DNA from 2 places in the Microbacterium sp. OVT16B genome. Region 1 is predicted to be linked to the other one. Evidence: riboswitches for the same ligand, from Rfam matches in the RefSeq annotation. Region 1 holds a riboswitch; the other holds the start of a gene.

Region 1 (5,760 bases):
GGGATGGGCGGCCAGGAGGCGCAGAATCTCGCCGCCTGCGTAGCCGGATGCGCCGGAGACGGCGACGTAGTACGTCATGCTTCTACCTTAACGGTGGGAGGGTCGGAGGCCTGAGCGGCGACACCGGCACTCGACCGCCGTGCGTGCACAGGCAGGAGCGCGGGGTCGCCTAGAGTCGGCGGCCGCCGCGGCGTCGGCGCACAGCGATGACGCTCGGAGCGAGCGTCAGAGAAGCGGTGGCGGCCGAAGGCATGTCGCGACAGTAGCGCGAGCGCCGCGGCATCCGCAAATCCTGCGCGTCACATGCCCTGCGGAATCGGCGCGGCGAAGAAGGCGAGCTCGTGCGCGCTCGCGATCTCGAAGGCGCGGAGCATCCTCTCTCTGCGCGAGGGCGACGATGCCGCCGCGGCCCGCGACACGTACGCGATCGCCGTCTCCGTCGCGGCTTCGAAACCGGGGTCGGCGTAGGTTGCGAGCCAGGACGCGTACGGATGCCGTGGATCGCGGGCGTACTCCCCGAACTCCCCCGCGTGCAGACGCCGACCGAGGTCGGTGTAGAGCCAGAAGCAGGGCAGGATCGCCGCGATGAGCTCGGCATAGTCGCCCCCGAAGGCGACGGAGCGCAGGTGGTCGAGGTAGGCCGTCGTGGTCGGGGCGGGCGCGGCGGCGAATGTCTCCTGGCCGACGCCCGTCGCGGGGGTCAGCCAGGAGGCGTGCAGCTCGAGCTCTCCGACGATCGCCCCGTGTGCGGACTCCGCCCAGAACGCCTGCTCCGCCGACGACGGCGCCAGGCGGGACGCCTCCGCCAGCACTCTGGCGTACTCCCGCAGGTACAGCGCGTCCTGCGCGAGGTAGAACACGAAGGCATCGCGATCCAGCGTGCCGTCGGCGAGGGCACGGATGAACGGGAGCTCGTCGATGCCGGAACGGATGTCGGAGATGCCGTCCCACCAGTCCGCGCGGACCTCACCGGGGGTGGGTCGGGTGTCGAGACCACCGCGGGACCAGAGGCCTGCGAAGTGGTGCACCGGGCCGTGTCCGCGTCCGACACGGAGCTCATGGCTCTCACGCAGCGCCTCCCGCAGCCAGGTGCGCGCTCCGGCGACGGCATCCGCCGGGCTCTCCCCCCGCGCGAGCAGCGTAGCCAGCGCGGAGGACAGCGAGCAGCCGGTGCCGTGCGTGTGCGGGGTGTCGATGCGGGCGCCGGAGAACTCGCGCCGCACCCCGGCGCCGATCAGCGCGTCTGGGGTCTCCGCACCGGTGAGGTGCCCGCCCTTGACGAGCACCTGGGCGCCGATCTCGGCCGACAGCTCCTCCGCCGCGGCGAGTGCCTCCTCCCAACCTGTGATCCGACGGGAGGTGAGCACGGCGAGCTCGGTGAGATTGGGGGTGACGACGTCGGCACGGCTCAGCAGTCCGCGCAGCGCGTGCTCGGCCGCCGCGTCGAGCAGGCGGTCCCCGCTGGTGGCGACCATGACGGGATCGATCACGACGATCGGCGGGCGCACCCGGTCGAGCCAGTCGGCCACGGCGCCGATGACCTCCGCGTCGGCGAGCATGCCGATCTTCACGGCGTCCACGACGATGTCGGCGGAGATCGCGTCGAGCTGCGCGCGCAGGAACTCCGTCGGCGGCACGTGCACGGCGCTGACGCCCTGCGTGTTCTGCGCGGTGAGCGCGGTGAGGACTGCCATGCCGTATCCCCCGTTCGCCGCGATCGACTTCAGGTCGGCCTGGATGCCCGCCCCTCCCGACGGGTCGCTGCCGGCGATGCTGAGCACACGCGGCACCCCCGCTGCACGCCAGCGGCGGAGGAATCCTCGCGCCGCCGCTGCCGGATCATCGGCGGCGCACAGGGCCGACACGACCGCGAGACCGGCGGCGCCCGCCTCGCGCAGCGCCTCGGCGTCGTCGATGCCGACGCCGCCGATCGCCACGCACGGCAGCGGAGAGGCCGCAGCCACCGCCGCGAAGCCCTCGATGCCGAGTGCAGGCGGATGGTCGGGCTTGGTGCTGGTCGGTCGGATGACGCCGACGCCGAGGTAGTCCACTGTGCCCTCCGGCAGCTCTCCGAGTGCGGCGAGGTGCTCAGCGCTGTTCGCGGTGAGACCGATCAGGGCCTCGGGGCCGAGTGCGGCACGGGCGCGCAGCACCGAGGAGTCCCCCTGTCCGAGGTGCACGCCGTCGACGCGGGCGCCCGCGGCACGAGCGGCGAGCGCGGCGTCGAGACGGTCGTTCACGACGAGGAGCGCTCGACCGTCGATCACCCGGGAGAGCTCGACGAGCTGCGCGGTCGTCTCGGCATCCGTCGCCCGCTTGTCGCGCAGCTGCACGAGGCGCACTCCCCCGTCGACGGCCATCCGCACGGTCTCCACGACGCCGCGTTCTCCGCACAGCCCCGGATCGGTGACGAGGTACAGAGAGAGGTCGGCGATCACAGCGCGCCGCCCTCGACGCGCGCCGCTCCGGCGAGATCGGCAGGATGCACGGCGGCGAGCGCATCGAGCAGTGCGACCGCGAAGCTGCCCGGGCCTGCGGATGCCGCAGCGGCGCGCTCGGCGGCGATCGTGTAGACGAGGCTGGCCGAGGCGACCGCCGTGAGCGCATCGGCTCCCGTGGTCCGTGCGGCCCCGAGGAACGCAGCCATGACGGCGCCGAGAGCGCAGCCGCCTCCCGTGACCCTGGTGAGCAGCTCGTGTCCGTTCGCGAGCCGCAGCACGCGCTCCCCGTCGGTGATCAGGTCCACCGGCCCCGACACCGCGACGATGCTGCCGAGGCGCGAGGAGAGCGCGACCGCGGCGTCGGCGGCGGCATCCGTGGTGTCGGTGGCGTCGACCCCTCGACCGCCTGCGCTGAGTCCGGCCAGCGCCAGGATCTCCGAGGCGTTGCCGCGGATGGCCGTCGGGCGCAGCGCCACGAGCTCCTGCGCCAGCGCCGTGCGCACCGGGAGCGCGCCGATGGCGACGGGGTCGAGCACCCAGGGTGTGCCGGATGCCACGGCTCCAGCCGCCGCCTCGAGGCTCGCCGCTCGCTGCTCGGGGTTCGGCGTGCCGAGATTCACGAGCAGACCGGAGGCGACGCAGGCGAACATCCCGGCCTCGCCGACGATGTCGACCATCGCGGGGGCCGCGCCGACGGCGAGGAGCACGTTGGCTGTGAACCCGGTGACGACGGCGTTGGTGATGCAGTGCGTGAGAGGAGGCGCCTCTCGCAGCACCCCCAGCAGCGTGGCGGCCTCGGAGACGAGGTCGGAGGCGGACGCAGGACGCAGAAGATCGCTCATGCGACATTCCCTTCGCTAGTGCTAACTAGATCAGGTTCGACGGGTCTGTTCTCAGCCGCGGATGCGGCACCCCGTGTCACTGCTCGCAGTCTAGCGAAGAGCGCGGATCACCCGAGCTCGGCGAGAAGCTCCAGCTCCTGGGCCCGGGTGAGCCCCGCGCGCCGCTCGCGGTCGACGCCGCGTGCTCGTTCGTCCGCGAGAACCGCGTCCACGGTGTCCCCGAGCGGACGCAGGGTCCCGCCGTCGGAACGATAGGCGGCGTTCGAGCGCGTCATGAAACCGGTCATCTCCGCCGGCAGCCACAGCGGCAGCGAGCGCTCCCCCATCCAGTACTCGACGCCGTGCTCCACGAGCCATCCCTCGTCGGCGGACACCGTGTCGCCGTCGTGCCCCGCCACCGCGCGGAACAGTGCGAGCACCTCGCCGAGCGCATGCTCGTCGCCGATCGTGTTCACCGCACCGGTCGACGCCGTGGCGGCCACGTACGCCGCGAGATCATCGACGTCGATCACCTGCGTCGTGCGCCCCTCCGTTGGCGGCAGCAGCACCGTCCCGTCGCCCGCGCGGTCGAACGCCGCGGCCCAGTATCCGAAGCGATCGCTGGGGTCGCCCGCGCCGACGATGAGTCCGGGTCGCACGATGAGCGCCCGGTCTGCGAGCGTGCGCACCGCGTCCTCCGCCGCGACCTTCTGCGGACCGTACTCGTACTCATCCCCCGGTGCCGCGGCGATGTGCAGCGGAGCGGACTCGTCGGCGCCGACCGTGACGTCGTCGGAGTAGGCGGACATCGACGAGACGTACGTCCAGCGTGCGGCTCTGTCTCCGAGCGCCGCGACGGCGGCGACGACATGGTCGGCACGGGAGGAGATGTCGATCACACGGTCCCAGTCACGCACGGCCGCCTCCGCGTACGCGTCGGGATCATCCCGGTCCGCCCGCACGAGAGCAGCCCCGCTCGGCGCCGTGCGTGCACCACGGGCGAGGCACGTGACCTCGACGCCGTCGTCGATCAGCCGTCGCGCGATGCGACCGGAGAGCCAGCCGGTTCCGCCGAGGATCAGAGCAGTCGTCATGCGTCCATGTCATCAGCATCCGCCTCCGCACGGAAGCCCGTTCCGCCCAGAGCAGAGCACCGACACCGCGGCGGAGCCGACCTCAAGGGCGCCGCAGCTCCTCCAGTCCGCGAAGCTCGGGGAGGGTCCACGTCGGGTCGGGGCGCCATGCGACCCACTCCGGGTCGAAGGGCCAGTCGCCGTCGTGGAAGGACTGGATCGCGGCATCCGCATGCCTCTCGATCTGCGCGGCCTGCTCGCGGGTGAGGCGACCCTGCACGATCGCCGCGGCGACCTCGTCTTCGTCCTTGAGATGAACCGTGCGGTCCGCCGCGATCCAGACGTCGAGGATGTGATCCGAGGAGTAGGTGTCGCGGTCGGTGCGCAGGTGGGCGTTCTCCAGGTTCACGTACCAGCCGTCGAAGCGCCAGTCGCCGTCATCCGCGTGCGTCCAGAACAGGCACACCGACCAGGGTGCTCCGGCCGGAGCGATGCGCAGGCTGCCGCCGCCCCACCATGCCTCGACGATCCTCGTGCGGCCGTCGAGCCAGCGCCGCTCCAGCGGGATCGAGCGCACGCGCTCGCCCGTGACCGTGCCCTGGGCCTCCTGCAGCGTGCCGGAGGCGAGCCAGGCCACGAGACCGCGCTCATCGTCGCGCACGACGCGCATGGGGCTGATCGTCGAGGGATCTCCCGGCTGCCAGCCGGGCGCGCGGTAGTGCCAGTCGATCTGCGCTCCCGGCGTGAGGAACGGACCGTCGCCGAGCGGACGGGCGCCCTCGGGAACGGCCGCCGGGGTGCTGTGCGGGAGGATGCTCATCCCGACACGCTACCCCGGCGCCGTACCGGAACCGGGCTCAGTCGCGCAGCGCGGCGCCGAACCGCTCCGCCGCGACCGCGACCCCGGCGAGCTTGGCCTCCGTGGCCTCCGCCGCGGTCAGCGTGCGGTCGTCGGCGCGGAAGCGCAGTGCGAACGTGAGGCTCTTGGACCCCTCGGGAACGCCCTCGCCGCGGTAGTCGTCGACCAGTCGCAGGGACTCGAGCATGGGCCCCGCCCCCTCGATGAGAGCGGCACGGACGTCCCCAGCGGGGACCTCCGCGGGCACCGTGAGCGACACGTCCTGCGTCGCCGCGGGGAAGGTCGACAGCGAGGCCGCGACCGTCCCTCCCCCGGCGAGCGAGAGGATGCCGTCGAGATCGAGCTCGAGCACCGTCGCGGGACCGGGCAGATCGGCGTCCTCGGAGACCGCCGGGTGCAGCTCGCCGACGTAGCCGACCTCCGCATCCCCGATGCGGAGCGCACCGGCACGGCCGGGGTGGAGCGCGGCGCGCTGCGTCTGCGCCACGTCGATCTCGACGCCCGCCGCCGCGGCGATGACGCGCACGGCGTCGAGGGCCTCGGAGAGACCGGCCGCCTCGGCCGCT
Region 2 (5,760 bases), 960 kb from region 1:
GAGGCGAACATGCGGGACGAGGCCGAGCGGATGCGCTGGGCACGCCGGTGGATCACCGTCCCCGAGGTGATCGAGCAGGGGCAGGATGCCGAGCACGAGTGGCTCGTCACGGTGGCGCTCGATGCACGCAGCGCCGTGGATCCCCGCTGGCATGACGATCCGGAACGGGCCGTGCGCGCGGTCGGCGAGGGCCTCCGGATGCTGCATGAGAGCCTTCCCGTCGACGAGTGCCCGTGGGAGTGGAGCGTCGCAGGTCGCATCAGCGGCGCCGCCGCGCGCGGCGTGATCGTGCCGGAGAAGCTGCGGACGCACCCTCCGGTCGACAGGCTCGTGGTGTGCCACGGCGACGCCTGCATGCCCAACACGCTGCTGGACGATGCGGGCCGCCCCGTCGCGCACGTCGACCTCGCCGCGATCGGAGTCGCCGACCGTTGGGCGGACATCGCCGTCGCCGCGATGAGCACGAAGTGGAACGCCGGCCCGGGCTGGACCGACACCCTCATCGAGGCGTACGGCGTGGAGCCCGACCGTGAACGGCTCGCCTACTACCGGCGGCTGTGGAACAGGACCTGAGTCACGACGCCCCGCCCGCGCCGATGACGAAGTTCCAGGAGCCGGTCGCGACGGCGGCGGCGATCGCGACGAGCGGGATCACCGCGCACGCGAGCAGGAGCGCGGTGTCGCGCCGGGTCCACACTGATTCCCGCGCCCACGACCGCGGACCGGTTCCCCCGAATCCCCTGGCCTCCATCGCCGTGGCGAGCGAGGAGCCGCGGCGGATCGCGAGCACGAACAGCGCGAACGCCATGCCGAGGGTGCGGCGGATACGACCCTGATCGGCGACGCCCCGCGCCCTCCTGGCGAGCGCGAGAGCCCGCCAGTCGTCGGCGAGGAGTCCGAGCATCCGCATTCCGGCGAGGGCTCCGACGACGAAGCGCGCGGGCAGCCGGAGCCGCTGCGCCAGATCGTCGGCGAGGTCGGTGGGATCGACCGTGACGAAGAGCACCACGGAGGGCAGGCCGATCGCCAGCACGCGCACCGCGGTGGCGGCGGCGAGCGCGAGCGATCCGTCGCTCACCCTCATCAGCAGCCACTCGAAGTGCACCTCGCCGCTCTGCGCTCCGTACAGGGCGATCGTGACCGCGCTCAGCGGCGCCGCGATCCAGAGCACGGCGGTGCGGGTCCAGAACTCGCGTGCGCCGAGGCCCGCGAGCAGCAGCAGCGGGATCTCCAGGACCAGGGCGACGGATGCCGACACCACGTCGATCGAGAGGATGAGCGGAACCGCGATGAGCAGCGCCGCGGCGAGCTTGGCGAGCGCCGAGCGCGGAGCGATGGGGCCGCGGCGCTCGATGCGGGCGGTGAGCGGGTCGATCATGCGCCCACCTCGAGCCTGCGGGCGTGCAGGGCGCGCAGCACGGCCTCATCGTGGCTGATCGCGACGATCGCGGCGCCGTCGTCTCTCAGACCGGCGATGATCGCGACGAGCTCGGCCCAGGTCGTGGCGTCCTGCCCGAACGTCGGCTCGTCGAGCAAGATCATCTGCGGGCGAGTGGCGAGAGCGGCGGCCACCGTGAGACGACGCTTCTCCCCTCCGGACAGCGTGTACGGGTTCGCCTCGGCGAGCGCGGTCAGCCGCAGACGCTCCAGCAGCTCGTCGGCACGTCGGGCGATCTCCGCCTCGTCCAGCCGCAGAGCGCGGGGGCCCACGGCGAGCTCCTCCCGAACGGTCTTCGCGAGGAGCTGGTGCTCGGGGGTCTGCAGCACCGTCGCGATGCGGGTGAGCAGCGCGCGGGACGTCCAGCGGAAGGGGTCGTCTCCCGACCCCGACGACAGCGCTGCCGAGGCGACGACCCGCCCGCTCTCCGCCGGGATGAGACCCGCGAGCGTGAGCCCGAAGGTCGACTTGCCCGCCCCGTTGGGGCCGGTGATGCCGATCGCCTCCCCCGCGTGCACGTCGAGGTCGAAGGGACCGGCGACCGGGATGCCGCGGCTGCGCGCCACGGTCAGGGCGTGCGCCCGCAGCAGGACCTCACCCGGTCCGTACGCCGGCGGAGGGGGAACAGCCGGCGGATGACCGGGCACCCAGACCCCGGATGCGGCGAGCTCGGCGCCGCGCGTGCCGAGCACCTCGTCGGGAGTCCCGTCCGCCAGGACGACGGTGCCTTCGGGCTCCGCGCCGAGCACGATGACCCGGTCGACCAGGGGCAGCCACGCGTCGATGCGGTGCTCGATCACGACGAGGGTCGCCCCGGTCGCGTCGAGGGCGGCGGCGACCGCATCCCGCACATCCCGCACCCCCTCGGGGTCGAGGTTGGCGGTCGGCTCGTCGAGCAGGATCGCTCCGGGGCGCATGGCGATCACGCCCGCCAGCGCCAGCCGCTGCTTCTGCCCTCCCGAGAGCGCCGCTGTCGAGCGGTCGAGGGGCACGTCGAGCTCGACGGCATCCATCGCCTCGCGCACCCGCGGCCAGATCTCCTCGCGGGGCACGCCGAGGTTCTCGCATCCGAAGGCGATGTCGTCGCCGACCCTGGCGAGCATGGTCTGCGTGTCGGGGTCCTGCAGCACCATCCCCACGCGGCCCCGGCTCTCCGTCGCGGGAACGCCGTCGACGAGGAGCGCTCCGTGCGTCTCCCCCTCGTCGGCGCCGCCGAGCACGCCGCCGAAGCCCTGCAGCAGCGTGGACTTGCCCGAGCCGGAGGCGCCGAGCAGAAGCACCCGCTCCCCCGGCTCGATTCGCAGTTCGACCTCGCGCACGGCCCAGCGCAGCCGGGTGGCGTAGCGCCATCCCCAGCCGCGCGCATCGAGCGCGGCGGGGTTCACCCGGGCGGTCACACTCGTGCGGTGACCTCGCGGCCGGCCGCGAACCGGCTCAGGGCGCCGGTGGCGGCGAGTCCGCGGGCGATCAGCCAGGCGCCGAGCCCGGCGATCACCGCACCGGAGATGGTCGTCGAGGAGATGTAGACGGCGGTGAAGAGCGTGTCCACCCCCGGGTACCAGAGGATGCGGTCGTTGATGCCGCACGCGAGCCCCGCGCCGGCGCCGGCCAGCATCGCGACGGGCAGACGCCAGACGCCGTACAGGAACACGAGGAAGATCAGCTCGGCGCCGATGCCCTGCACGAGTCCGGAGACGATGGTCAGCGGCCCCCACGCGTTGCCGATCAGCGCCGAGATGATCGCGGCGACCAGCTCGGTGTAGAGCGCGGCGCCGGGCTTGCGGACGATCAGCCCGCCGAGGACGCCGGCGATCAGCCACGGACCGGCGAGCAGTCCCTGGACGCCGGGGAGCAGCGCCTCGAGGGCCCCGCTCGGGGTCACGTATCCGACGTTCCACAGCAAGAAGATCGCCGCGCAGGCGACGGCGACGACGCTGGCCACGACGATGTCGACGACGCGCCAGCGCCAGAGCTGGGCGTTGCGCAGGCCTGTGGCCGTGGATGCCGCTTCGGTGCTCGACCGGTGCGTGGACGTACTCATCTGAACTCCTCCCTGCGCCGGCATGATCCGGATCAGGTTCGACGGTCGAAGCGCGATTCGCTCCCTCTCAGCCCGGCTCGCCGGACTCCCGTGGTTGTGCTCTCGATCATACCCAGTGCCGACACTCCGCGCTCCCCTGTTGCGGCACCGCGGTTCTCACGGGAGAGTTCGGTACCGTAAGCAGGTGACCGCTCCTGACTCCGCCGAGGCCACCGCTCCCCTGGGCGATGCCCCGATCGACGCCGCCGCAGACGCGGACACGTCGGCCATCGACGCGGAGCTCGACCGGGTCCCCGCGATCCCGGATGCTTCGGCTCACGACTCCGAACTGGAGCAGCTGGTCGCGGACGCAGAGGCCCCCGCCGCTCAGTGGGCGAGCGAGGGCGGAGCGGCGACCGCACTCACCTGGGTGGATGCGGCATCCGTCGCCGACCACTCCCCGACGGCGACGCTCGACGGCGATCAGGTGCGCGAACCAGGGGCCGCGCTCTGGACGGGCGCCCGGCTGCGCCCCGCCGCGGCGGGTCCAGGCGTGCTCGTGCCGATCGGCATCCTCGCCGCACTGGCCGCCTCCTACGCGGGCACGACCCTGCTGTGGCCGCTGCACGAGGTCGCGCCGACCGTGAAGACGGCGGAGTTCCAGGCGACGGCCGCTCCGGCAGCGGCCATCACGTGGCCGACGCAGGGCAGCGCGGCGGTCGGCATCCAGGGCATCGGAACGGTCGCCTCTTCGCCGGATCCGGCCGTCATCGCGAGCATCACCAAGGTGGTCAGCGTGCTCATGGTGCTGGATCAGATGCCGCTCGCCGTCGGCGAGCAGGGCCCGTCCTTCTCGTTCACCAAGGCCGACAGCCAGTCGTATCTCGCGTACAAGCGCAGCGACCAGTCGGCGCTCGACGTGCCCGTCGGGGGTTCCCTGACGGAGTTCCAGATGCTGCAAGGCATCCTGCTCGGCTCGGCGAACAACTACATCGACCGCCTCGCGAAGGAGATCTGGGGCTCGGACAAGGCCTTCGCAGACGCCGCGGCGACCTGGCTCAGAGATCGCGGCATCCAGGGCATCACGATCCTCTCGCCCTCCGGGTTCGACGAGCGCAACACGGCGACCCCCGAGGCGCTGATCGCCGTGGCGGAGCGGGCGATGCAGAACCCCGTGTTCGCGGGGATCGTCGGCACGCCCTCGGTCGAGCTGCCGGGCGCCGGACTCGTGAAGAACACGAACGGGATGCTGTCGGACTCCGGTGTGGTCGGCATCAAGACCGGCACCCTTCACGAGAGCTGGAATCTGCTCACCGCGAAGGACGTGGTCGTCGACGGCACGACCGTGCATCTCTACGCCTCGGTGCTCACGCAGGCCGATGACGACATGCGTCTCGCGTCGACGCGGTCTCTGTTCTCGCAGGTCGAGGACGCGCTGCAGGCCGAGACCCCCGCGGTGGCGAAGGGAACCGTCGTCGGAGAGGTGGACACCCTGTGGGGTGCATCCACCGAGATCGTGACGGATGCCGACGCCGACGTCGTGCTGTGGGACTCCGCCGCGGCGGAGGCGACGCCCGAGTTCGATCTGGGCGAGAAGAGCAAGGCGGGCGCCGAGGTCGGCACGTTGACCGTCGCCGGCCCCCTCGACACGGCGACGACTCCACTCACTCTGAAGAAGAAGCTCGAGGGGCCCAGCGCCTGGTGGCGTCTCACCCACCCCCTGGAGCTCTTCGGCCTGACCTCCGACAAACGCTAGCCGGAGCCAGGCGCATAGCCCCCGGGCGCACGGCCCCAGGGCGCACGACCCCTGAGCACGCGGGCGCCCAGGCGCACAACTCCCGGGGACACGGCCCAGCGCACGCGAAAGCCCCGCCCCGAGTGACCGGGGCGAGGCTTTCGCGGTGAGCTCAGGCCCTGTTGTCGCCGGAGTCCGAACGCTCGATGAGCGACTCCGCCGAGGCGACCTCCGCTGCCGGGCTCTGCGCGCCGACCGAGGCGCCGACGCGCGCGGCATCCGCCTCGGCCTCGGCGTCGCCGGTGACGACCACGGGGGTCGTTCCGGTGAGCGCCTCTTCGGCGTCGATGTCGGCCGCGGCCTGCTCGAACTGCGACTGGTACAGACGCCAGTAGGCGCCCTGCGCGGCGATGAGCTCGTCGTGCGTGCCCTTCTCCACGATGTCGCCGTGCTCCATCACGAGGATGAGGTCGGCGTCACGGATGGTCGACAGGCGGTGCGCGATGACGAAGGACGTGCGTCCTTCTCGGAGCGCCGCCATCGCGTGCTGCAGCAGCAGCTCGGTGC

Evidence for each region. Region 1 has a riboswitch for thiamine pyrophosphate ahead of thiM (hydroxyethylthiazole kinase). Riboswitches for the same ligand answer to the same signal wherever they lie in the genome.
Region 2: it holds a riboswitch for thiamine pyrophosphate, as region 1 does, so the genes downstream of both, LC438_RS02610 (ECF transporter S component) here and thiM (hydroxyethylthiazole kinase) in region 1, are expected to answer to the same signal.

What each region holds. Positions count from the first base shown of each region.
Region 1 covers NZ_JAHXZA010000001.1:1,510,491-1,516,250, reverse strand. The annotation lists gene argC (N-acetyl-gamma-glutamyl-phosphate reductase) at 1-78, opposite strand, end outside; gene thiD (bifunctional hydroxymethylpyrimidine kinase/phosphomethylpyrimidine kinase) at 300-2,438, opposite strand; gene thiM (hydroxyethylthiazole kinase) at 2,435-3,283, opposite strand; TPP riboswitch at 3,273-3,367, opposite strand; gene LC438_RS07115 (NAD-dependent epimerase/dehydratase family protein) at 3,391-4,356, opposite strand; gene LC438_RS07110 (DUF402 domain-containing protein) at 4,439-5,155, opposite strand; gene pheT (phenylalanine--tRNA ligase subunit beta) at 5,193-5,760, opposite strand, start outside.
Region 2 covers NZ_JAHXZA010000001.1:552,382-558,141, reverse strand. The annotation lists gene LC438_RS02625 (aminoglycoside 3'-phosphotransferase) at 1-573, shown strand, start outside; gene LC438_RS02620 (energy-coupling factor transporter transmembrane protein EcfT) at 575-1,378, opposite strand; gene LC438_RS02615 (ABC transporter ATP-binding protein) at 1,375-2,835, opposite strand; gene LC438_RS02610 (ECF transporter S component) at 2,832-3,479, opposite strand; TPP riboswitch at 3,470-3,581, opposite strand; gene LC438_RS02605 (D-alanyl-D-alanine carboxypeptidase) at 3,664-5,214, shown strand; gene LC438_RS02600 (ABC transporter ATP-binding protein) at 5,366-5,760, opposite strand, start outside.